2 regions of the Psychrilyobacter piezotolerans genome follow, and region 1 is predicted to be linked to the other one. Evidence: riboswitches for the same ligand, from Rfam matches in the RefSeq annotation. Region 1 holds a riboswitch; the other holds the start of a gene.
The links. A riboswitch is a leader RNA that binds a small molecule or an ion and turns the genes downstream of it on or off. The one in region 1 is predicted to bind glycine.

Region 1 (6,431 bases):
TGCTTCTTTTTATATATATCTGTTTTAGGCAGTATATCGTATATTTTATACCAATCTGCCGTGCTTTTCATAGCTGGAAATTGTTTCAACCTTATTATTCTCTCCCAAAAGAACTACCTTGGGTTTATGTTCCCCTGCCTCTGATTCGTCCATATAGCAATAGGCCATTATAATTACCCTGTCCCCTGTCTGCACCATTCTGGCTGCAGCTCCGTTGAGGCAGACAATTCCTCTCTCTCTCCCTGCAATTACATATGTTTCAAATCTAGCCCCATTGTCTATATCAACTATATGCACCAGTTCATATTCCCTTATTCCTGCTGCTTCCATAAGTTCTACATCCAAAGTTATGCTTCCTACATAATGGAGTTCTGCCTGTGTTACTGTGGCCCTGTGTATCTTTCCTTTAAGCATCTGTAGTTTCATCTTTTCCCCCTAAAATTATATTGTCTATCAGTCTGGACTTTCCTATAAATACTGCAGTGGCAGCCACTGCCTTATCCTCTATTTTTGTTATCTTTTGAAGGGTATCGGGATGGACTATCTCAAAATAATCCACCACAGCTCCCCCTACCCCTTCTATCCTTTCTATAGCCCATCTTCGGATCTTTTCTACCTCAACTTCTCCTTGAATAACTCTGTCTTTTACAGCTTTCAATGTCTGATTTATTATAAGGGCTTTTCTTTTTTCATCTTCAGATAATCTTGCATTTCTGGAGCTCATAGCCAGCCCGCTTTCTTCCCTTACAGTTGTACATCCTATAATTTCAAGGGGAATATTCAAGTCAGCCACCATTCTTTTTACAACCATCAGCTGCTGATAATCTTTTTTCCCGAAATAAACCCTGTGAGGAGCCAGGATAAGAAAAAACTTTGTAAGAACTGTGCAGACTCCTCTAAAGTGCCCGGGTCTTGTAGCCCCGCAAAGTTCATTATCTAAATTTTCTACCTCTACAAGGGAATTAAATCCCCTGGGGTAGATCTCCTGAACCGTGGGACTGAATATAAGATCTCCTCCCGATCCTGTCACAAGATCCATATCCCCGGAAAGATCGGAGGGATAGGAATCTAAGTCATTACAGTTATCAAACTGCATGGGATTTACAAAAACACTGACAACTACCCTGTCATTTTCCCTGGCCGCCCTTTCAATGAGACTTCCATGACCCCTGTGAAGATATCCCATGGTAGGGACAAAACCTATACTTTCCCCTGCATCTTTCCATTCTTTGATTTTTTTTTGAACCTCTCCAATTTCCCTTATAATTTCCACAGCACTCCTCCTAATAAAGTTTTTCTAAGACCTCATCCTTCATGGTAAAGGTATGTTCCGCAGCAGGAAATTCACCATCCCTTACCTGGTCTGTATATTTTTTTATTCCCTCTTTTATCACCAGTCCTGCATCTGCAAAAGTTTTAACAAATTTTGGTTTAAAATCCTCATCCATATTGAGCATATCCTGATATACCAAGATCTGTCCGTCACATCCTCCCCCTGAACCGATTCCTATGGTAGGAATAGATATACTTTTACTCACAAGATCAGCTAGTTTTTCAGGGATACATTCAAGGACTATTGCAAATACCCCTGCCTCCTCTAAAAGTTTGGCATCTTCTATTATTTTTTTTGCGGCCTCCTCGCTCTTTCCCTGTACCTTGAATCCTCCCATGATATTCAGGGATTGCGGTGTCAGTCCCAGGTGGCCCATTACTGGTATTTGAGCCTTTATAAGACCCTTTACCTTATCTAAAATTTCCCTGCCCCCTTCCACTTTAACAGCATGGGCTTGTGTTTGTTTTATTATCCTTCCTGCATTATCCACTGCTTCTGCCAGGGTGTTGTGGTAGGACATAAATGGCATATCTACTACCACCAGGGTGTTTTTCACTCCTCTGACCACTGCTCTGCCATGATGGATCATGTCTTCTACTGTCACTGCCAGAGTGGAATCATATCCTAGAGTCACCATTCCCAGAGAATCCCCTACCAGTATTCCGTTGATCTCCGTTCCGTCTATAATTTTTGCCATGGTATAATCGTATGCTGTGAGCATGGAAAGTTTCTGCCCCTTTTTTTTAGAATTAATAAATGTTACTACTGTATTTTTCATCTTTTCTCCTCCAATATGCCTTCTATTTCTTTATTTCCCCCAACAATTTTCAGGAGTTCCCTGGAACCTGCCAGATAGAGATCCCGTTCCCATCTTTCCTGAGAGTTTAAATGCCCCTTCAATGTATTTAGATCACCCCTTTGGAGGGGGCCTGTAACTGAATCTTTTATCCCTTTTTTTCCTATATTTTCAACAGTTTTTTCAACCAGGGGGAGGAGGATGTTTTTTGCCTCTTCTTCTGAAAATCCACACCTTTGAAGGTTATCTATTCCCCTGTGAATCATTGGGATTATCAGGTTGGATGCGTAGACCCCTGCAAGGTGATACCTCATTTTAAATTTTTTCTCCACACTAAAATATTTATTTCCCAATCTCTCGATTAATTTTTTTGCCTGGGGGGAGTCTCCCTCTAAAACCAGAGACATCTCCTCCATCCTGTTCATTGCCGTATCTGTATCAGAAAAAGTCATCATTGGATGGAGGGAAGCGGCCTCTGCTCCCAGTTCCTCTGCACCGGAAAATATCTCCGAGGAGACTGCGCCACTGGTATGGATTACACAGCGGCCCCCTATATTTTCCTTGGACAGCTTATCCCAGACATGGATGATCTCATCGTCGGGAACGGCAATTAAAATTATATCTGATTGCGCCGCTATCTCTGTATAACTCTCAAAAGATCTCCACCCCAGCCTGGACAGATCCTTACCTTCCCTCTTTAAATATCCTGAGATAGAAAAATTCCGATATCTTAAATATCTTCCCAGAGATATCCCTACCCTCCCTGCTCCTACAATACCAATTTTCATCCTGCCTCCATTATATAACTAGTTAGTATTATTATCTGCTGGAATATTACTACTTATAAATAAAGGTGTCAAATTAAATAATTTTAATTTTAGTATAGTTTTGCCGTATAAAATGTTTTGTTCCTTTTGTTTGTTAAGTTAGTTGAAGATGTGTGTTTGTTTTATCTCTAAGAATTTTAGTTTCCTCTATGGGAAATTTAAGACTAGTTAGTAATAAAAAATTATTGATATTTTTTTCACTCAACTATTGCATTTTACTTAAAATTGTACTAATATAATATAGATATTCCACATATGATGTCTTTTGATTCATATATTTTCATTTTAAAAAATAATTTATAGGATTTTTTTATTTTGCATAATATATAAGTTGAAAATCGGTTGAAGGTATAGGGAGAAGATAAGAAATTATCGCCGAAGAAGTAAAACTTTCAGGTGCTTTTATTTGATAAAAGTGGGACCTATACTGGACGAACCTCTGGAGAGATCCAAATAATGGACACCGAAGGAGCAAACCCTCAATGGGCGAAACTCTCAGGTATAAGGGACAGAGGAGTTTAATTATATATATCTATAAAATTATGTATGTTTATATGCATATATATATAATTAAATTCCCTATATAATAAAAGGGAGGCACTAAAATGGATACACTTAATTTTTTTCAAGCAATAAATAACTTTGTATGGGGACCACCGCTATTAATATTACTGATAGGAACAGGTTTTTATCTAACAGTTCGACTGGGATTGCTACAAATTTTGAAACTTCCACTGGCACTGAAATATCTATTTGTAAAGGATAAGGATGATACAGGGGAGGGAGATGTAAGTAGTTTTGCTGCCCTTTGTACGGCACTGGCAGCGACTATAGGTACTGGAAATATTGTAGGAGTAGCAACAGCTATTAGATTAGGAGGACCGGGAGCATTATTTTGGATGTGGCTGGCTGCATTCTTTGGGATGGCAACAAAATATTCAGAGGGGCTTTTAGCCATAAAATATAGGATAAAAGATGAAAATGGACAACAAGCTGGAGGGCCCATGTACTATCTGGAAGGGGGGCTTAAAAATAAAAAGCTTGGTAAGATATTGGCTAAATCTTTTGCTGTATTTGGAATAGGAGTTGCATTCTTCGGGATAGGAACTTTCGCTCAGGTAAATGCCATTGTTACAGGAGTAAGTGGTGGATTTGGAGTTCCAAAATTGATAGTTGCTCTATTTTTAACACTTAGTGTGGCTGCCGTAACTATAGGCGGGATAAAGAGTATATCTCGAGTTTCAGAGATAGTAGTTCCATTTATGGCTCTATTCTATGTCTTTGGAGCGACAATCATACTCTTATTGGATCCAAGTGCCACTGCTGCTGCTTTTAATTTGGTTATCAGCAGTGCATTCAGCGGTCATGCTGCTGTAGGTGGATTTGCCGGTGCTGGAGTTGCTTTAGCACTAAAAGCAGGAGTAGCTAGGGGAGTTTTCTCCAATGAATCTGGTTTAGGATCTGCTCCCATTGCAGCTGCAGCTGCTAGAACAAATTCTTGTGTAAGACAAGGGCTTATCTCTATGACAGGTACCTTCTTTGACACGATTGTGGTTTGTACTATGACAGGTCTTGTGCTTGTTTCTTCTGGATTATGGAATAACGCAGATCTTGCTGGAGCAGAAGTTACCAATGCTGCTTTTAGTAACCTCCTAACATTTGGAGGTATCGGTGGTTTTATTGTTAATATTGGTATTATTTTCTTTGCATTCACTACGATCCTTGGTTGGAACTACTATGGTGAAAGATGTACTGTATATCTTTGTGGTGTAAAGGGGATAAAATATTTTAAAGCAGTCTTTATATTCTTGATTGCCATAGGACCATTCATAAGGCTGCAGCTCATTTGGGTTATAGCTGATATAGTTAATGGGCTTATGGCTATTCCAAACTTAATTGGATTAATTGCTCTCAGCGGAGTAGTTATAAAAGAAACTAAAGATTATTTTGAAGGTTTAAAGAAAAAAGAAAAAAAGGCAAAAACAGTTTAGTGATAAAATAAGTGGAATATCAAAATTAAGGCTTCCAAATTTTGGAAGCCTTTTTAAACTTTAAAAATTCCATTCTTCTCGCAGGATACCGTAGCTTACAGAATCGTAATATTTATTGTCAACAATACGAGCTTTTCTATAGGTTGCTTCTTTTTTCATTCCTAATTTTTCCGATAAATTCATCATCCTTTTATTTCCTGACCAAGTAGTGAGACCAAGCCTTATAATTTCAGGATTGTCATTAAATAATTCAGATATCCACATCTTTAAAGCATCATAACCTATCCCCTTTCCCCAATAATTTTCATTGAAAATTACAATACCTGCCTCCATCCACAGTGTCTCCTTGGATTTCCAGTAAGAGCTTACCGATCCTATTAGTTCATTATTACTGCTGTCTACAATCATCTTTCCGGATTTTACGTCCTTTTCTCCCTTTAAAAATTTACTTCTATAATTCTCAACCTCTTCTTTCAGCTCTTCTATAGTAGGTTTACCAAAGTATGGGCCATTATATTTATAAAATTCTCTTTCTGGATTATTTAAATATAGATAAGTCTCCAAATCATTTATTTCCAGGTTTCTAAGTTTAATATTTGCCTTCATCTAATGTTTCCTCCTCTATCATATTTTTTAAGCTGCTGAATTATTCTGTACAGTAAAAACGTTAAATTATCTTAAAAGATCTTTTAAATGGTCAATGCGATTGAGAATATCACGGTCTATTACATTTGACTGGGACTCGCAATATTTCTGAATCTTGTTAATTGATCTCATTTTCTCGTGAACATCTCTGGAACTATTGATAGAATCTAAGTATTCAAATAATTCTCCATGATCTGAGTATAACGGCAATAACAATTTTTCAAGTTTATTTAATTCATCGTGGAATTTATCTAGACTTTTGCTCATTGGTGCCCTCCTGAATGTAGAGAATAACCCAGCTTCTTACAAGTATACTCTATTTAAGTTCTAAATTATATAGTTCACAAATTCCTAAAATTAATAATTTTTTTTACATTTGCCGGTATAAGCTCATCAGTTATGAAATGTTTGTTCTAATTAAAATTATGATTTTTTATATTTTGCTGCCCTTACTCAAATGAGATTTTTGAATTTAACACTTTGCATATTCACCTAGTAATTAAGACTTGTGTAGTGAAAAACAAACTTTTTATGAATTGCATACTAACTAAAAAAAATAAAAAATAAAAAAAGACTGTATCTTATAAGTAAGAAGGTTTTGTGCCCATGAAATGACAGCGGGTAACTATATCTACCATAACGGAACTACTTCAAAATAAGGAGGTAGGAAGATGAAGAAATTAAAAAATGGATTTTCGCTGATCGAGATGGTGGTGGTAACAGCAATGCTGATTACATTAGCAACGACATTGGCAGGAAAATTAAATGAAAGTTTGGCCAAGTCCAAGGATGCCAAGGCAGTAGCAGTATTAGGAGCAGCTAGAACGGCTGGAAATGTA
Region 2 (19,010 bases), on a different contig from region 1:
ATATTTTTGTATTATATAGTGTCCTTTTTGCAAGTATAGCATACAAAAATATTTTGTGCTATACTAAATTATATAAAAATTTAAGGAGTAAGTTATTATGAAAGAATTAAATATATTAATCGGACAAAATTTAAAGTCCATAAGAAAAAGCCAAAATTTAAGTTTGGATGAAGCTGCTGCTGCTACAGGAGTAAGTAAACCTATGTTGGGACAGATCGAGAGGGGAAAATCGAATCCTACAGTAACAACCCTTTGGAAGATTGCCACAGGTCTTAAAGTCCCTTTTTCAGAATTTATGAAGGAACCTGAATTGGATTATCAATTTGTCTCCCCTATAGATTTAGAGCCCGTAATGGAATGCGGTGAAAATATGAAAATTTACACAATGTTTCCCTATAACGATAATTTTGAAATACTGTATGTAGATTTAGAACCAGGATGCGTTCATCCTTCCCCAAAGCATCCAAATGAAGTAGAAGAATATATATTTGTTATTGAAGGGATCCTCAGGGTGAAAATAGGCAGGGAATCTATGGTTTTAAAAAAAGGAGAAGCCTTAAGATTTAGAGCAAATGTAGATCATGAATATTCAAATTTAGAGAGTGTCAAATGCAGGTTCCAAAATATCAATGTTTATCATAAAAAACTTTAATTACTTAGAAAGGATTTTTCTATGATGAAATCCCTTATTTGAGGTTAAGTGGCTGAATTTTTCTATTGAAAAAATTAACTAACTTATGATTTATATCTATGATACAGTACTTTAAAAGGGTGAGCATCCCCCCTTTTTTTTATAATTTTTTTGATTTAGATCTTTTTAAAAGCTATACTTAAATTGGCAGGGAAGGAGGTTATTTTATGATTTCAAGCTAATTTATAAAATTAAATTTTTATTGTTTCTATCCCTGCCCGGTCATAAACCTTATGTTTTTTTATTTATCTCTTAACTATGTATCTTTTTAATGAAATAACTTCACTTTTTATATCCCGATGGACTACAGATTTCACATCAAATTTAAAGAGTTTAAAAACTCCCTGGATAAAACTTCCTGTGAAAAGAGCGGTGATAACCGTTCCCACTCCTGCATATCCTCCCAGAAGGTATCCTGTACCTAAAACAGTGATCTCAATAATATTTCTAACTGCTCTTACTGAAAACTTTGTTTTTTTAGTGAGAGCAACCATAAGAGCGTCTCTAGGACCGCATCCAAGGCCGGTAGACATATAGAAATAACATCCTAGACTGAGTACAAATAATCCCAAGAACATCATAAAAATTCCCATGGTTATACCTGTGCCTAGAGGAATTATGTTTAGGGAGAGAATTAAATCCATAAAGATCCCTCCTAAAATAATGTTTAATATACTTCCGCTTCCTATTCGCTCTCCCAGAAAAAAATCCAGACTTATAACTATGAGTCCAACAAAAATACTGGCCTGACCTATTGTGATGTGAATGACCTTTGATACTCCTTGGTGCAATACATCCCATGGAGAAAATCCAAGATTAGATTTAATAATAATAATGACTCCTAAGGAACAAATAAACAAACCTAAAAATAATTTTAAATATCTTAGAATCTCTTTTTTCATGGTTTTCCTCCATATTTCATTAAAATATATTTTGTGTTATACATCATATTTCTAAGAAGTATATCATACAATTTTTTTTTATACTATATCTAATTTAGCAGGTAAGGAAGTTATTTTATAACTAGAGAACAGGTTACTTTCATGTCATAATATCTTTGGGAAAAACACAATTACAATCGTATATTTATTGGATTTATAGTATGATTATCTTATTGAGATAACGCTTATTCAAAAGATAGAGGAGGGGATGAAAATAAGATACAGTATAGGAGAAGTCAGTAAACTTTTTAATATACCCATAACCACATTGAGGCACTATCACAATAAAGGGATATTTAAAGCCGGGTATATAGACAAAGATACAGGATACCGATATTATTTTTCAGATCAATTTGAACTGTTAAATAATATTTTAAATTTAAGATACAGCAGGCTTTCCTTGGATAAGATAAAGGAACATACGGAAAATGGAGATATATCCCTCCTGAAAACAATTTTTTTAGATCAGAAAGAAGAGCTGGAGAAAACCATAAAGGAGCTGGAATGTGCGAAAAAAAGTGTGGAGGAGAGACTGGAGTATATGGAAAAAATAAAAAAAATTCCTGAGTTTGGAAGAGTATTGATTCAACATATGGATGAAAATAAGATCTTTACTGTGGATAAAGCATTTTATAAAGAGAGTGATTTGGAACTTTTAGTGAGAGAGTTAGGGGAAAAAACGGATTTTTCCCATTCATTGACCCTGGGAAATGTAGGGCTTTTGATGAAACAGGATTCTGAGTATAGAGAATATGCCGGTGTTTATCTAATCGATAAAGACTTTAAAGATCTTTTAAATTTTTCTCTAAAGCCGGCAGGAGAATATTTAACGATATATTTTAAAGGAAAAAGAGAAAATTCACCTAAATATTATAAAATTCTGGAAAAATATATAAAAGATAATGAGATAGAGACAGAGGGATTATTTTATGAGATGGCCCTGGTAATCACCTCCATATCATCTACCGAAAAACAATATATCAGAAGGATAGAAATAAAGAAAAAATAATTTAGTATAGACTCTCTACCAGGTGAAGACTGTATACTTCAAATTGTATAAAGAATCTAAATGGGAGGGATGAAAAATGCTGGGAACCATAGTAAATACAGCGACCATAGTAGCAGGAGCAGCCGTAGGAAGTTTTCTTAATAAGGGCATTGAAGAACGGTATAAAGAAAGGACTATACAGGGAATGGGCTTTGTCGCCATGGCCATAGGGATATCCAATATATCCAAGGGGATGACCCTTATAGATAATCCGCTGATATTTATATTAAGTATAGGGATAGGAGCCGTTTTAGGAGAATGGATCAATTTGGATAAAAAGATAGATCTCATAAGCAAAAAATATGAGGGTAGCAAGAATCCTGTGCAGGGGATAGTTATCGGAGTTGTATTGTTTTGTGTAGGAGCTCTATCCATAGTAGGGCCTATAGAAAGCGCCATCAGGGGAGATAATACCATGCTTTATGCCAATGCTGTATTGGACGGGATAACCTCTGTAATTCTTTCAATTAATTATGGGATATCCATAGCATTGGTAGGGCTTATACTTTTTCTCTGGCAGGGAAGTATATACCTTGGAGCCAGTGCAATGCAGGACCTGGTTACTCCGGAGCTCTTGAATCAACTGACTATACTGGGAGGGATCTTTATCTTGGCAACGGGAATAAATATTCTGGGAATAACTAAAATAAAGATTTTGAATTTTCTGCCAGCTCTTTTAATTCCCTTTACAGCAAAATTTTTTGGAATTATTTAGGGTGAAAATAAAGATTCCGGTGCAATAATTTTGATATAATAAGAAAAAGGCAGGTCGATGGATTAGATCGAAATGCCCTTTTAGAATGTAAATTTATAAATGAATTATTTGGAATTGCAGATTAAATAAAAAATCTTATGGAGATTTTAAATTTTTTCATAATTGTTGCAACAGAACCATTTTATAATTATATTGCTTCATTTACAATTAAATTTACGTTCATAAATAACTACATTGTCTAAAGTAGTTGGAGAAAAACCGCATTTCTCCAACACTTTAATAGAGCCTACGTTATTAATTGTAACACCTCCAGAAATTGATTTGATATTTCCTTCTCTTTCACACCATTGGGCTAAACCTTTCACTAATTCAGTTCCCAAACCTTTACCCCATATAGTTTCTGATAGAAGGTATCCAAATCGCAAATCATAATAATTATCTTGCGAACCTGACTTATAGAGGAATATAAATCCTACTAGTTCATTGGTTTTAATAAGTTCAACAGTTAAAAAACAACTTTCTTCTAATCTTTCTTTTATCCATACCTGTGCGTCTTCTACGTTATTAATTTTCTGCCATCCATCAGGTAAAAATTTTGTAACCTGAGGAGTTAATATGCTTAAAACCTTTTCGGTAAAATATTGTTCAGTTGTTAAATCCTCATTCTGATGAATCCAACTTTTTACTGAGAGTTGTCTTGTTTTAAAATTACACCTTTGCTCTATAGATTTAAAGTCTTTCATATCTCCTCCTATTGATGCGCTATAAGTATATATACAAAATTAACGCCATTTTATTAGTTATATGTGATAAATAAGTTCAAGTCGTAATTTATTATACTAGGTATAGTATCGATGATCTCTCTAGGCCTACACAATCGGCACCTGAATTGAAAGCATTCTTCTTGAATCAGCAAAATTTAAATTCAAATTATCTTTATTTAGAAATAGAATTTTTTCATCTCTTGTCTCAAATGAATTCTCGAAAAGAAACCTTTTTAGTTTGTCGGCTATGGCTTTCCAATTCTCTGAGTTATTATTTTCAAAAGTAATATCAAAACATGCAAACTTGCCTTTTGGAATTAGCATAAACTCCTTATTTCTATCCTCCTTAACCTCAATGCATTCTATAAAATCAACATTACTTTCATTCAGAAATACGTTTGCATCAGTTATATTAATAAACCAATCTTCTAAACTCACGGTATTCGTTTGAAAAAAATCTTCATTCTCTTTATAAAAGCCATCCAGGTGTTCATTCTGTAATTTAATTTTGTAAAGGTATCTATTTGGAAATTTCAGAATCTGATAATTAATAGACTCACTTTTTGAACTATTATATTGTAAAATTTCTTCAATTTTTTTCACATTATTTTTATAGAACTTAATCAAATCATTAAGTTCTCTCTTCTTTTGGACTAATATTTCAAATGAATCATCGGATTTATCATGTAATATTCGACCTATAGTATCAATATCTAAATTAATGGTCCTGAGAAAACTAATCTGACTGAGCAGTTTTAATTCTTTAATTCCATACCCTCTGTAGTTATTATCATCAATTGGAGGTTTTATTAAACCTACTTGTTCATAATATCTGATGGTTGATCGACTCATTCCTAAAATCTTAGATACTTCATTCTTCTTCAGCGTGTCACTCATGCTTTCCCCCTCAAGTCTTTCGAAAACTATTATTCAACAATTTGTATTTTTTCAATTGCAAGTGGCTTAAGATATTTGTATGATGCTAGTATCATGATACATTCAGCAGACAATGTACCAATCATTAATCCCGATTGACCAAACATATAGATGCTTAAATAAGTCAGCACTGGTAGTAAAAATATGGTTCTTGATACTGAAAATATAATAGATTCTAATGGTCTATTAATCGCAGTAAAAAACATAATTGCAGCATTAGGAAGGTTTTCAAATAGTGTTGCTAAACCATATGTCAAGTAGATATAAAAGCCAATCTTTACTGTTTCGGGATCGCTCAAGAAGAACCCTAAAAGAACCTTCATAAAAGGAAGGGCTGCTAGAAATACAGCAAGTGCAATGAAATTACTTTGCTTTACAGAGTATTTTAGAAGTGGTTTAAGTCTTTCAAACTTCTTCGCACCCATCATTTTTGAAAAGATTGGTTGCAAACCTTGAGCGATTCCATAAAATATGCTGGATATAAAAATTATGATAAACATAGAAACGACAGAATATGCTTCCATATGTTTTGGCGTTAAAAAAGCAATAATTGCTATATTAATTATATATCTTTTAAACCCTTCACTAAACATACCAATAAAATCGCTTGACCCATTGTAAAGGATTCTTAAGAGAACTTCAATATTTATTCTAGGAGTGACAAATTTTATTGTTTTGCATTTAAAAGCAAAATAGTAACTAGAGATAATTAGATGCACTATGTTACTTAGAGTTGTCGCTATTACTAAACCAAAAATTCCCCAATTTAGAAATGCTACAAAAACTAAATTAAGCATCAAGTTAAGTACAGTTGAAAACACATTAACTTTCATAATAAAGCTCGGACTTCCGTCATTCATAATTAATACATCCAGAGCAGCAGCTAAAACCATTGCCATAAATCCCCAACTAACATAGAACAAATATTTGGTAGTAATCTCTAAAATTTCTCCTCTTGCTCCAACAAAATATGAAATACTCTCTGAAAATAACATCACAACTATCGTTATGAATCCCATGGTCCCTGCCAATACAAAAAGTGTCATACTAGATGCTTGATTGGCTTTATCTACATCTTTTCGTCCCAATAGAAATCCTGCATACGAACCCAAGCCACTCATAAACAATGTTGATATGGCATATATCATCAATTGCATTGGTCCAATTAGATTAATGGCCACCAAAGTGTTTACACCTATAAACATAGTACCAATAATTTTATCTGCGGCCATCATTAACCCCATAACAACATTTTGAAATATAAGTCTTAATGAATACTCCTTAAAATAACTCTTATCTGATTTGAAATCGATCATTTTTTTCCTCCTTTTAATAACTCCAATGAGTTATCATACCTTGTTTATAAATCAATAGTAAACTATGAAGCAGCTTCATAGTCAAGGCACTTTTTTTATTAGTAATAATTATCGGAGAGATAGACATTACACTTAGACCTTGGTTATAATGTAACTTTGTAAAAAAAAATCAAAAAGGACACTCAATTAGAAGTGTCCAGTTTTATGGTTATAATTTACGAAAGCAGCCTTTTTAAATCACTAATTTATTGGAGCTAGTCTCATCCTGTCTTCTATTACTCTAAAAGATCTCATCATCATAGATATACTTATAATCAGGCAGGTAACTTCTGCCATGGGGATAGCCATCCATATTCCCCGGGGTCCAAAAATAGATGGGAGGGTAAAAAGGAATATTGCTACAAAAATAAGGGATCTGAGACATGCTATACTGGCAGATTCCAGGGGTTTTTCTATGGCCGTATGGAATGAACTGGATATTATATTTATAAAAGAAAATATATAAGCAAATACAAAGTATGCTATGGCTTCATTGGTTAGAAGGGTCAGTTGGGTATTTCCATTGGTAAAGATATTTACTATGGGAGCACTGTAAAATTTCATCAGGATAAAAAATACAATACCTATACTTCCTCCGGTTGTGAGAGCAATTTTTAATACATCATAAATTTTTTCTATTCTTTTTGCTCCTAAATTATATGAAATTATAGGCTGTAATGCCTGAGCCAACCCGTAGAGGGAGATGTTTACAATGGTATTCACATAAAATACTATTGTAAGAGCTGAAACTCCTAATTCTCCCAATTCTCTCATGATTATTCTGTTAAATAGAAAAGCCGCTACCGACGTAGACACCACTGTCAGCATCTCGGAACTCCCGTTATAGAGGATGTTTTTTAAAAGTTTAAAGTCACCTCGAAATTTAGAAAACTGTATCTGAGATCTTCCCTTAAAAAAATAACCAAAGAGTGCCAGCCCGCCCAGAAGGTTAGCTATTGCTGTGGCATAGGCTGCTCCAGACATTCCCCAGCCGAATCTTACAATAAACAGGTAGTCCAAGACTACATTACTGAGGCAGCAAACAAAACCACTTAAAAACACAGAGTTGGGTTTTTCCCCGACCCTGGCAAATGTTTCGGTATATATTGGAAGATTCCAAACCGTGCACAATAACAGTAAAGGCTTCATATAAGCCTTTACCAGAGGCAATAATCCCCTGTCTGCTCCTAAAAACAATATTATTTTATCCAAAATAAACAAACTGCCTATGGATATTACTCCCACTATTACTAAATACGATACCAGAGTAAAGGTTGCTATCTCCCCTGCTCTTTGTTTTTGGTTTTTTCCCAAAGAGATGGAGGCCAACACAGCACCTCCGGCTGAGATCATCATGACTATACTCATAATGGTACTCATATACGGCATGGCTAAGTTAACCGATGCAAGACCTCTGGGCCCCACGATCTTCCCTATAAACATCCCATCTATCATTATCTGCATGGACACAATTAATAATCCTACTATACTGGGAATTGCAAACTTAAAAAATACTTTTTTTACACATCCGTTTTCTAAACTTAAATTTTTCATGAGTAACCTCCTTGTTTCTATATACATTATAAACTATATAGTATACTATATAGTCAAGAGTATTTTTAGGAGGTTCTATGAAAAAAAAATATAAGATCAATGAAATAGCCGGTTTTTTTAAGATTTCCCGGCAGACCCTTATCTATTACGATGAGATTGGGTTATTTAAACCAAAATTTGTGGATACCGAGACCTCCTACAGGTACTACGGAGAGGATCAATTTTCTAACCTGAGATTTATCCTCATACTCAAGGAGGCCGGGTTTTCATTGAAGGAGATAAGGGAGTATACTAAAAGCCGTTCCCCTGAGGAGAGTTTGGAGTATTTAGAGGAGAAGAAAAGATTGGTGGATCTAAAGATAAAAAAGATGATTGAATCGAAGCTTATCATAGATAAAAAAATATCCGAGATAAAAAACATGATGAAAAAGGATGACATCGAGCCACAGATCATATACCTTGAATCTATGGAAGCCGTTGCTATCCAAATAGAAAAACCCTGTGATTATTTAAAGTATGATAAAACATTTTCTGATTTAATGGAGATAAGGGAGGAACTGGATATTAAAGGAGATGATTATTTTGTGAGGATATCAAAGGAGGATATCATTCTGGGAAACACAATGGAAGTAAAGACTATTGGTTTTTTTACTCCTACTTCCTGTAACCATAAAAACAGCCTAAAAATAGAAGGAGGATGGTTTGCCTCTATAATACATAAGGATACATGGGATACCATAGAAGAAAGTTACAAAAAGCTTCTGAAATATATAAAAGACAATGGATACGAGGTTATTGGAGATTCAATGGAATTTTTCAATGAGGTTATAGTTCATTTAGGGAAGGGAGAGGGGTCGACTATCCAGATAACTTTTCCTGTCAAATACCGCGGGAGATAAAAGAGCAACATGACGTTGAATCCAGACAGGCACAATTTAGATTTTTATCCAGGATCTTTTTGAAAAAAAAAGAAGATGGGGTATACTTAAAAAAGACATTTAAACAATAAATTTTTATAGATAGAATAAAAAACCTAAGGATTCCATCCTTAAACTGGGTTCATTTCTTTTGGTGAGCAAAAGAAACGAACCAAAGAAAAACTCACTTTTTTTAAATGATGTTATTTAAGTAAGTCAAAGGTAATGTAAGTCTTTTTATAGCAACAGTCCTCGTTACACTGCGGAACTTATTCTGTTGAACGACTTAGTAGAATATTTACTGAGAAGCTAGGGAACATCTAAAAAATGATCTCTTAGCGAATCCCTTTATCTCATTTCTTTGTGATGAAGAATTAAATATCTTATGAGGTGGCAACTTGGGTTAAATAAAGTTATTAAAATTTACAGGGGGGAAGGATGAAAATAATAGATTTAACACATGTTATAGATGAAAAAATGCCTGTTTTTCCAGGGACAGAACCGCCTAAAATCATTCAAAAAAATACAATAAAAAAAGATGGATTTGCTGAAAAACTACTGACCATGTATTCTCATACAGGAACCCATATAGATGCTCCTGCCCATATGATAGAGGGTGGGAATTCATTGTGTGATTTTTCTGTTGAAAAATTTATAGGCAGGGGAATTGTAATTCCTTTAGAGTCAGATGATTCCATAGAATTAAAATATCTAAAGAAATTTGAAACTGAGATAAGAAAAGCTTCTTTTGTGTTATTTTATTCTGGTTGGGATGAGTTTTGGGAGAGGGAAGAATATTTTAATGGATTTCCATCCCTAAGTGTAGAAGCAGCCAGATATCTTGTGGGATTTGATTTGAAAGGCATAGGTATAGATGCTGTATCTATAGATCCTATGGAGAGTGTAAATTTTGAGATCCATCATATCCTGTTAAAAAAAGACCTGATCATCATAGAAAATCTAAAAAATTTAAAATATCTGATCAATAAAAAATTTGAGCTGTATATTGCTCCGCTAAAGATAAAAGGTCTGGATGGATCTCCAGTAAGAGCCCTTGCAAGGATACTGTGAAACTCTCCTAATAATTGTTGATTTTTATGATCCTTTTTTGTTATATTTTTTTAATATAAATATGAGTTTTACATTCTAAATATTTAACTTTTCACATCAGTATTCAAGTAGTTCTTAGGGATTATACCAGGATTTTAAGATGACCCAATGACTGCAAAATATTAATTATAATACAAAAATTAAAAAAAATTAATTTGACTTTTTTTTGGAATCTTTATATGATATTCTAAATCCACCGGGAGTGGACAAGAGTTCAAAAAAACGAACAAGGAGAAAAAACTATGTATATAAAAAATATGATGACAACCATAATAACCCTGACCTAAGTTTGCTTTCGAAAAACAGAAGCAAACCTCTTTTAGTTATCCAAAACAAGAGATGCTTCTAATATAGGGTTTTTATAAGTCTATTTAGAATTTCTATCTAAATAGACTTTTTTATTTATCTGGGGAATTATGAAATTTCTTAATAAATTTAAATTTGTAAAAATTTTGATTATAATTAATTGGATGCAACATCACGTTGCTTTTTATTACAATTTGGAGGAATGATCATGAAAAAATATAATGTCGCAATTGCAGGAGCTACAGGATTGGTGGGACAGACTTTTTTACAGGTACTGGAGGAAAGAAAGTTTCCCATTAAAAATTTATACCTGATGGCATCATCTAGAAGTGCAGGGGAAATAATAAACTATAGGGGGAAAAATATAATAGTTGAGGAATTGAATGAAAATTCTTTTGATAAAGAGATCGACATTGCACTTTTTTCAGCAGGAGGAGAAGTATCAAAAAAGTTTTCACCTATAGCAGCCTCCAAAGGTGTAGTGGTCGTAGATAACAGCAGTGCTTTCAGGATGGTTGAAGGAGTTCCACTCATTGTTCCGGAAGTTAACCCGGAAGAGGTATGGAGTCACAATGGGATTATAGCAAACCCCAACTGTTCAACCATACAGTCTGTGGTACCCCTTAAAGTTTTAGATGAAAAATATAAGATTAAAAGAATTGTATATTCTACCTATCAGGCAGTATCGGGTTCCGGATTTGCAGGGATTAAAGACTTAGAAAATGGATTAAAAGGAAAGGCTCCTGAGAATTATCCCCACCCCATAGCGGGCAACTGTCTGCCTCATATAGATGTATTTCTGGAAAACGGCAATACAAAAGAGGAACAAAAGATGATAGATGAAACCAAAAAAATATTATCTAAAGATATCAGGGTGACGGCTACCTGTGTCAGAGTGCCTGTCTTGCACTCCCACAGTGTATCGATGAATCTTGAATTTGAAAAACAATTTGATATAGAACAGGTAAGGAAAGATCTGGCTGGTGTGAAAGGGCTGATTGTAGAAGATGATATAAAGGAAAATATCTATCCTATGGCAGTCAACTCAAAGGGAAAAGATGAGGTGTTTGTAGGAAGGGTTCGGAGAGATGAGAGTGTAGAAAATGGGTTAAACTTATGGGTAGTTGCCGATAATATAAGAAAGGGTGCAGCTACAAATACAGTTCAAATTGCGGAATTATTAGTTGCTGGAAATAAAGGAGGAAATTTATGAAATTAGGAATCATTGGTCTTGGAACGGTTGGAATAAATGTTTTAAAGATCTTATCAGGTGAAAAAGACAGGAAAAATAAAGAGATCGGGGATATAGAGATCCTTAAAATTTGTGATCTTCAAAACATTGATCTCAGTGGATATGATTTTACAGATGATTATAGAGAGGTCCTGAATGACCCCAGGATCGATACGGTGGTTGAACTGATAGGAGGAGTAGGAGCAGCATATGAGATTTCTAAAAGCACTCTGAATTCAAAAAAGAACCTGGTCACTGCAAATAAACATCTTCTGGCTGTTCACGGAAAGGAATTATTTTCCCTGGCTGAAAAAAATCAGGTGAAACTCCAATATGAAGCTTCTGTAGGGGGAGGAATCCCGGTTATCTCACCTATAAAAGAAAATTTATTTGTGAATAATTTTAAAAATATCCGTGGGATTTTAAATGGGACATGCAACTATATGTTGATGAAGATGGAGGAGGGACTGACTTATTCAGAGGCTTTGGAAGATGCCAAACTTAAAGGATATGCTGAAGCCGATCCGACATTTGATATAAAGGGAATCGATACAGCCCACAAGATCAGTATCTTAGCACATCTGGCCTGGGGAGAATTAAAGGAATTTTCTGAAATTTCCATTGTCGGGATAGATAAACTGACTAAAGATGATGTTGAAGCAGCCAAATCCCAGGGACTCAGATATAAATTACTGGGAGAAGCAAACTTTGACGGAAAAGAATTAAATATAAGGGTGGCTCCTGTGGCGGTCAAAAAAGATGAGCTGTTATACAATGTAAACGGGGTATACAATGCCGTGGAATTAGATGGAAACTATACAGGGAAAACTATCTTCTATGGTGAAGGTGCCGGGGGAGATGCCACAGCTGCAGCAGTAATTTCAGACATTTATAAGATCAAACTGGGAGGATAGATATGATAGTCGTTCAGAAATTTGGCGGAACAAGCCTAAAGGGCAGTGAGAGACTTCGTGAAGTGGCCAAATGGGTAGTTAAAAATAAAAATGAAGGCAATAAGATGGTAGTTATTGTATCAGCTCCCGGCGGAATGACCGACTCCCTTATAAATGAAGCCAAAGAGATGAATACCAATCCAAAGGGGAGGGAGCTGGATATGCTCCTTTCAGTGGGGGAACAAATTTCCGCAGCACTGCTTGCCATGGGAATCGAGGAATTAGGAGAAAAAGCCGTTTCATTCAATGCGTCACAGCTCCAGTTAAAAACAAACGGTGAACATAATAATGCTAAGATTTTGAATATTTCTCCCGAAAAAATCCTGGAAAATTTAAACAACGACTATATAGTTATTGTGACTGGATTTCAAGGGGTAGATGATGAAGGAAATATAACTACCCTGGGTAGGGGAGGAAGCGACACCAGTGCTGTGGCTATTGGAGCAGCGGTTAATGCCAATAAGATTGAGATCTATACAGATGTAGATGGGGTCTATACCTCGGACCCGAGAATTATAAAAAATGCTAAAAAAATTAAAAATATTTCTTTTGATGAAATGATTGAGATGGCCGATAAGGGATCCAAAGTTTTACACTGCAGGAGTGTAGAATTAGCATCTAAATATGAAATCCCCATCCACCTGCGTTCAGCCTTTTCATGGAGAGAAGGAACTTGGATTAAAAAGGAGAAAACTATGGAAAATTCAGTTGTGAGAGGAATCTCAAATATAAATAATCTGGCAAATCTAAAAATAAATTTTAAAAATATGGATGAACTTGTGGATCGTCTGGAAGAAAATAATATCAATGTAAAATTGTTTCAGCAGTTGGAGAATTCTAAATTTTCAATTTTGACTGAAAAAGAAGATGCTCTGAGATTTTATAAGGTTTTAAAAAAAGATGGGTATTCTCTGGAAATAAATGATGATCTGGGTATGATCTCTGTCATCGGGCTGGGGATTGCATCCAATAATATCCCCAGAAAATTAACTAAAATTTTAAATTCAAATGAGATAAATATCGATTCGATTTCTTCAAATCAAACAAGTGTATCCTATGTCATATCTCAGAATAATTTAAATAATGCCAATGCTATTTTTCATCGTGAATTATTTGAATAGGAGATCTTATGGCTGTATATACTAACTTAACTAATGAACACAAAGAAGATATCAGAACTCTTTATAACCTGGGAAAAGATGCGGATTTCATTGAAATTCCAGAGGGAATACTCAACACAAATTATCTGATTAAAGACAGGGATAAAAAATATGTTTTCAGACTCTTAGAGGGGAGACGAAATATAGATGAGGAATTAAAAGAATTGGAATTTTTAAACTTTTTAAATAAAAATGATATTTCATGTCCCCGGGTATCTGTAAATAATCTGGGTAAAAACCATATCTTTATCCAGGAAAAAATGGGATGTTTATTTGATTTTATTCACGGCAAGAAAGTAAATAAGATCGATAGTGAGGTCTTAAGAAAAATTGGTTCTACTCTGGGAAGGCTGCACAATTTATCCCAGGGGAGGTCTATTGAAAGAACCAGAAAAATAGACTTGGATTTTTTTTATGATAAGATCTCAAAAATCGATCTGAAAACTGTTTTAAAAAAAGACCATGATTTGATCATGGAAAGGTATAAAGAGATAAAAGAAGTAGATTTCTCCAGCCTTCCAAAGGGGATTGTTCACAACGATATATTTCCGGACAATGTATTTATGGGAGAAAAACTTTCATTGATTGATTTCAATGACTGTATGAATGCTCCATTTATTATAGATTTAGCTATTGTAATAAATTTTTGGATCAAAATAAAAGAATTTTCTAAAGATAAAGAAAAGAAGTTTATAAAAATATTTTTAGAGGCATATGAAGGGGAACGAAAATTATTGCCTGAAGAAAAAAAACTATTGAAAAAAATGGTTTTAAAGATGGCTCTTACCTTTATTTTTTTAAGGATAAATAAATCTTATGTAGAAGATAACAGGGGTAAAAATATGGAAGTTAAAACTTACAAAGAGCTTTTGTTCTTACTTGAGGAGGAAACAGATGAAATATATTAGTACTCGTGGAAATCATGAAAATTGTACAGCCTCCCAGGCCATTGAAAAAGGGATCTGCAGTGACCGGGGCCTTTTTGTTCCTAAAAAATTTCCTCATGTTTCCCTGGAGGAAATTGAAAAGATGAAAGAGATGAACTATAAGGAGGTGGCTTTAAATATACTGAAAAGATACCTTACAGACTACAGCGAGGAAGAATTAAAAGAGTGTATAGGGGTCTATGATGAAACTTTTTCCCATCCGGAAAAAACCCCGGTAGTGAAATTAAAAGACGGGGTCTATGTATTGGAACTCTGGCATGGACCGACTCTTGCATTTAAAGATATGGCCCTTCAGATTATGCCCCGTCTCTTTACCCAGGCAAGGAAAAAAAATAATGCTGAAAAAGAAAGTTTAATCCTGGTTGCCACATCCGGCGACACAGGAAAGGCTGCACTGGAAGGATTTAAAGATCTGAAAGGTGTAAGGGTAGTTGTATTTTATCCGGCTCATGGAGTGAGTGATGTACAGAGGCTTCAGATGCTGACATCTGAAGGTGAAAATGTAGAGGTAGTAGGGGTTGTTGGGAATTTTGATGACTGCCAGACTGCCGTAAAAAATATATTTTTAGATGAAGAATTAAATCTATCCTTGGATAAATTTAAACTTTCTTCTGCTAATTCAATTAATCTTGGGAGACTCCTCCCCCAGATAATCTATTATTTTAAAGCCTATCTTCAATTGTTGAGAGACAATGAAATTACTTTGGGAGAAACGATAGATTTTTCCGTGCCCACTGGAAACTTCGGGGATATATTGGCCGGATATTATGCCAAACAAATGGGCCTTCCTGTGGGGAAATTGATCTGTGCCTCCAATAAAAACAATGTATTATATGATTTTTTAAAAACAGGGATCTATAATAAACAGAGGGATTTTTTCAAAACTATGAGCCCGTCCATGGATATTTTAGTCTCTTCCAATTTAGAAAGACTTATATATCATATTTTAGAAGATGGTAAAGTTTTAAACAGACTCTACAATGAATTTGAAGAAACAGGAATATTAGAGTTAGATACAGCATCTCTAAAAAAGATCCAGGAAACTATAGCTGCGGACTATAGTACCGAAGATGAGTGCTTAGAAACTATCTATGATACATTTGATAAAAATAATTATATGATAGATCCCCATACTGCAGTTGCCATGAATGGAGGTTTAAAAAATAAATCACGTAAAACAGTTGTTCTTTCCACTGCCAATATCTATAAATTTTCTTCCAGCATTTTAAAAGCATTTGATTTAGAAAAAAATAATGAATTTGAAAATATTGAGGCCCTGGAAAAACTATCTAAAGAAGATGTTCCGTTAAATATAAAAAAATTAAAATCTCTCAAGATATTGCATACTAAAGTAGTTGAGAAAGACAAACTGGGAGATGTTTTGAGAAGTTTATAAGATTGTTGACATAATTAAAAAAAATTGTTATAATCCTAACTAAAAATAAAATCGGACGAAGGTATGGGGAGAGAGCTTAGAATATAAGCCACCGAAGAAGTAAAACTTTCAGGTATTCTGCAAAGCAGATAAGGACCCTTACTGGACGAGCCTCTGGAGAGACCCAAAATAACGGGCACCGAAGGAGCAAAACCGGTCTATGGACTGGACAAATCTCTCAGGTAAAAAGGACAGAGGAAGGAAAACATATGCATATATGCATGTGTTTTATTTGCCTTCTAAAAAATTCTTATGGATTATTTCCTACTTCAGAGGTTATGACTGCAGACTGCAGTCATAACCTCTTTTATTTTTGCTTTAAAAAATTTATTATGAATCACAGGAGGAAAAATGGAGAAAAAAAGTTTTGCAAGTGATAATTACAGCGGAGTACACCCAAAAATAATGGAGGCGCTTATAGAGTGCAATGTAGGTCACGCAAAAGCATACGGAGAGGATAGATACACAAAAAAAGCCATAGAGAAATTTAAACAGATATTTGGTCAGGAGATCTATGTTGATTTTTTATATAACGGTACCGGAGCCAACACGGTGGCTTTAGATGCCATGACTGAATCATTTCAGTCTGTAATCTGTCCGGAGCAGGCACATATAAACACATACGAAGTAGGAGCCCCTACAAAATTTACCGGATGTCCCATGATAGGAATAAAGGCTTCTGATACAGGAGGTAAGCTGAAAGTTGAAAGGGTAAGGGACTACCTAAAAATTTCCACGGGGAGTATGCATCATTCCCAGCCGAGAGTCATCTCTATAACCCAGCCCACAGAGGTAGGGAGTGTCTATACACTGAAAGAAATAGAAGAAATAGCAGACTTTGCCCATGAAAACGGGCTCCTCCTCCACATGGACGGGGCAAGGATATTCAATGCGGCTGAGAGTCTGGGTGTGGGGTTAAAAGAGATGACAAAGGATCTCGGAGTGGATGTACTGTCATTCGGAGGGACAAAAAACGGGATGATGTTTGGAGAAGCTGTGGTATTTTTCAATACAAAGCTGGCTGAAAATTTTACCCATAGAAAAAAACAATGCACACAGTTAAATTCTAAGATGCGTTATATAACGGCACAGTTTACAGCCCTTTTAGAAGATGGACTGGGATTTAAAAATGCAAAACAGTCCAATAATATGGCAAAACTTTTGGCAGAGAGTGTATCGGATATCCCAGGTGTGGAGATGACAAATGAAGTGGAAGCAAATACTGTATATGCCATCCTTCCAAAAGAAATAATACCGGATCTGCAGGAAAAATACTTCTTTTATGTCTGGGATATAGTACGTTCAGAGGTCAGATGGGTCACATCTTTTGATATAACAGAGGAAGATGTGATGGATTTTGCAGAACAAATAAGGTCTACCCTGGAAAAAATTAAAAAAGCAGCCTAAAAACTTCAGAAAATAGTTTTCAAAGAGGATTTTTTTAAACTGCTGGTATAAAGATAATAAGCCGCAGAGAGATTTAATAAAAGCTGGGCAGGATGGAAGAGACAAAAAAAATAAGGTGAAAGGAGATAAATATTATGGAAAGAGAAGAATTAGAGAAAATAATTTTTAATATTGTTCCTCAACTTTCATTTTTTGGCGGGACGTCTCCAGAGGAGATACATAATATAATAGATTATATCCACGAAGAAGAAGTAGAGGCCGGCAACTATGTGTACAGAGAGGGAGATTCTCCAGAAAGTCTTTATATTTTATTGGAAGGAGAGATGGATTTTTTTATACTGGACGAAAAAATAGCCCATGGAGAGACAGGCTTATTGTTTGGGACGTCGGCTACCATCGGCATTCAAAAACAATTGGTATCTGCAATGGCTATAACAGATATTAAACTGGCTGTAATTTCTAAAAGTTTTTTTATAGAGATGAGCAAAAAAGATCCAAAGCTTTTTGTAAAGATAATATTAAATGTGGCAAGGGATCTGGCCAGAGACTTGAAATTTTTAAGGGATTATGTAGAAAAACAAAAATCTAAGTAGGGCGTATATTATTTTGTATAGAGTAAAAAAAAACAAATGGGTAAAGGAAGGTTTTAATATGAAAATAAAAATGATTACTGCACTGACTTTTATCATCTTATTATCTGCCTGCGGGGGCATAAAAAAGACAAGTGAGACCGACCTTAAAATTTCAGGTCTTAAGGGCAGGGTTAAATCAGTTAAATATTCCACCTATGATACAGAGTTAAAATTTGGAGAAATTAAAAAGGGTACCAGGAGTAGTTCTGGACAGGATAACAGATACTACTATTTCAATGAGAAAGAAGTTAAAATTGAGGAGGGAGAACGTGACTCCTATGATCGGATTCAAAGGAAAACGTTATATAAATATAACGATGAAGGAAAGTTAATCCAAACAAGTGACTTCGATTCCAGGGTTGAATTTGCAGGTAAAACAATATATACAAGAGATGATAAAGGAAACTTAATTGAAGCAAGTGATTTTAATTCCAAGGGTGAGTTCATCGGTAAAATAATATATACAAGGGACAGCAAAGGAAATGCTGTTGAAACAAATAGTTATAATTCCATGGGCAGCTTGAACTCTAAATTCAAATTTGAATATGATAAAAAAGGAAGAGTGCTTGAATCTATATATTATGGATCTGATGGAGAGCTCCGTGACAAAACATATTTTAAATATGACGGTAAAGGAAGGGTGATCGAAGTAAAGTTGATAACAGAGGATTCTATCTTTATCAAAAATTTTAAATATGAGAATAAAGAAAAAGATGATGTGACTTTAATGATTCAATACGAGGGTTATTTAACTATGTCAAAAACAAGATATATGTATAAGTACGATGAGAATGGTAACTGGATTCAAAAGATCAGCATTGAGGACGAGAAACCTAAAGTAATAGAGGAAAGAGAAATTGAGTATTATATGTAGGATATAAGGTTAAAAGGGAGATCGGTTTAATCGA

Region 2: another riboswitch for glycine. It lies ahead of DYH56_RS07030 (threonine aldolase family protein); the one in region 1 lies ahead of DYH56_RS10920 (alanine/glycine:cation symporter family protein).

Annotation. Positions count from the first base shown of each region.
Region 1 is NZ_QUAJ01000019.1:68,761-75,191, reverse strand. Features, by position in the region: gene panD (aspartate 1-decarboxylase) at 46-426, opposite strand; gene panC (pantoate--beta-alanine ligase) at 407-1,273, opposite strand; gene panB (3-methyl-2-oxobutanoate hydroxymethyltransferase) at 1,284-2,111, opposite strand; gene DYH56_RS10925 (Rossmann-like and DUF2520 domain-containing protein) at 2,108-2,917, opposite strand; glycine riboswitch at 3,386-3,478, shown strand; gene DYH56_RS10920 (alanine/glycine:cation symporter family protein) at 3,562-4,947, shown strand; gene DYH56_RS10915 (GNAT family N-acetyltransferase) at 5,008-5,553, opposite strand; gene DYH56_RS10910 (hypothetical protein) at 5,620-5,859, opposite strand; gene DYH56_RS10905 (type II secretion system protein) at 6,264-6,431, shown strand, end outside.
Region 2 is NZ_QUAJ01000010.1:26,070-45,079, forward strand. Features, by position in the region: gene DYH56_RS06955 (helix-turn-helix domain-containing protein) at 98-652, shown strand; gene DYH56_RS06960 (YczE/YyaS/YitT family protein) at 937-1,593, opposite strand; gene DYH56_RS06965 (MerR family transcriptional regulator) at 1,841-2,641, shown strand; gene DYH56_RS06970 (DUF554 domain-containing protein) at 2,718-3,395, shown strand; gene DYH56_RS06975 (GNAT family N-acetyltransferase) at 3,593-4,138, opposite strand; gene DYH56_RS06980 (MerR family transcriptional regulator) at 4,265-5,056, opposite strand; gene DYH56_RS06985 (MATE family efflux transporter) at 5,086-6,411, opposite strand; gene DYH56_RS06990 (MATE family efflux transporter) at 6,652-8,004, opposite strand; gene DYH56_RS06995 (MerR family transcriptional regulator) at 8,082-8,903, shown strand; gene DYH56_RS07000 (cyclase family protein) at 9,360-9,992, shown strand; gene DYH56_RS07005 (aspartate-semialdehyde dehydrogenase) at 10,546-11,550, shown strand; gene DYH56_RS07010 (homoserine dehydrogenase) at 11,547-12,482, shown strand; gene DYH56_RS07015 (aspartate kinase) at 12,485-13,642, shown strand; gene DYH56_RS07020 (homoserine kinase) at 13,651-14,589, shown strand; gene thrC (threonine synthase) at 14,576-16,024, shown strand; glycine riboswitch at 16,168-16,268, shown strand; gene DYH56_RS07030 (threonine aldolase family protein) at 16,415-17,470, shown strand; gene DYH56_RS07035 (cyclic nucleotide-binding domain-containing protein) at 17,605-18,063, shown strand; gene DYH56_RS07040 (hypothetical protein) at 18,122-18,976, shown strand.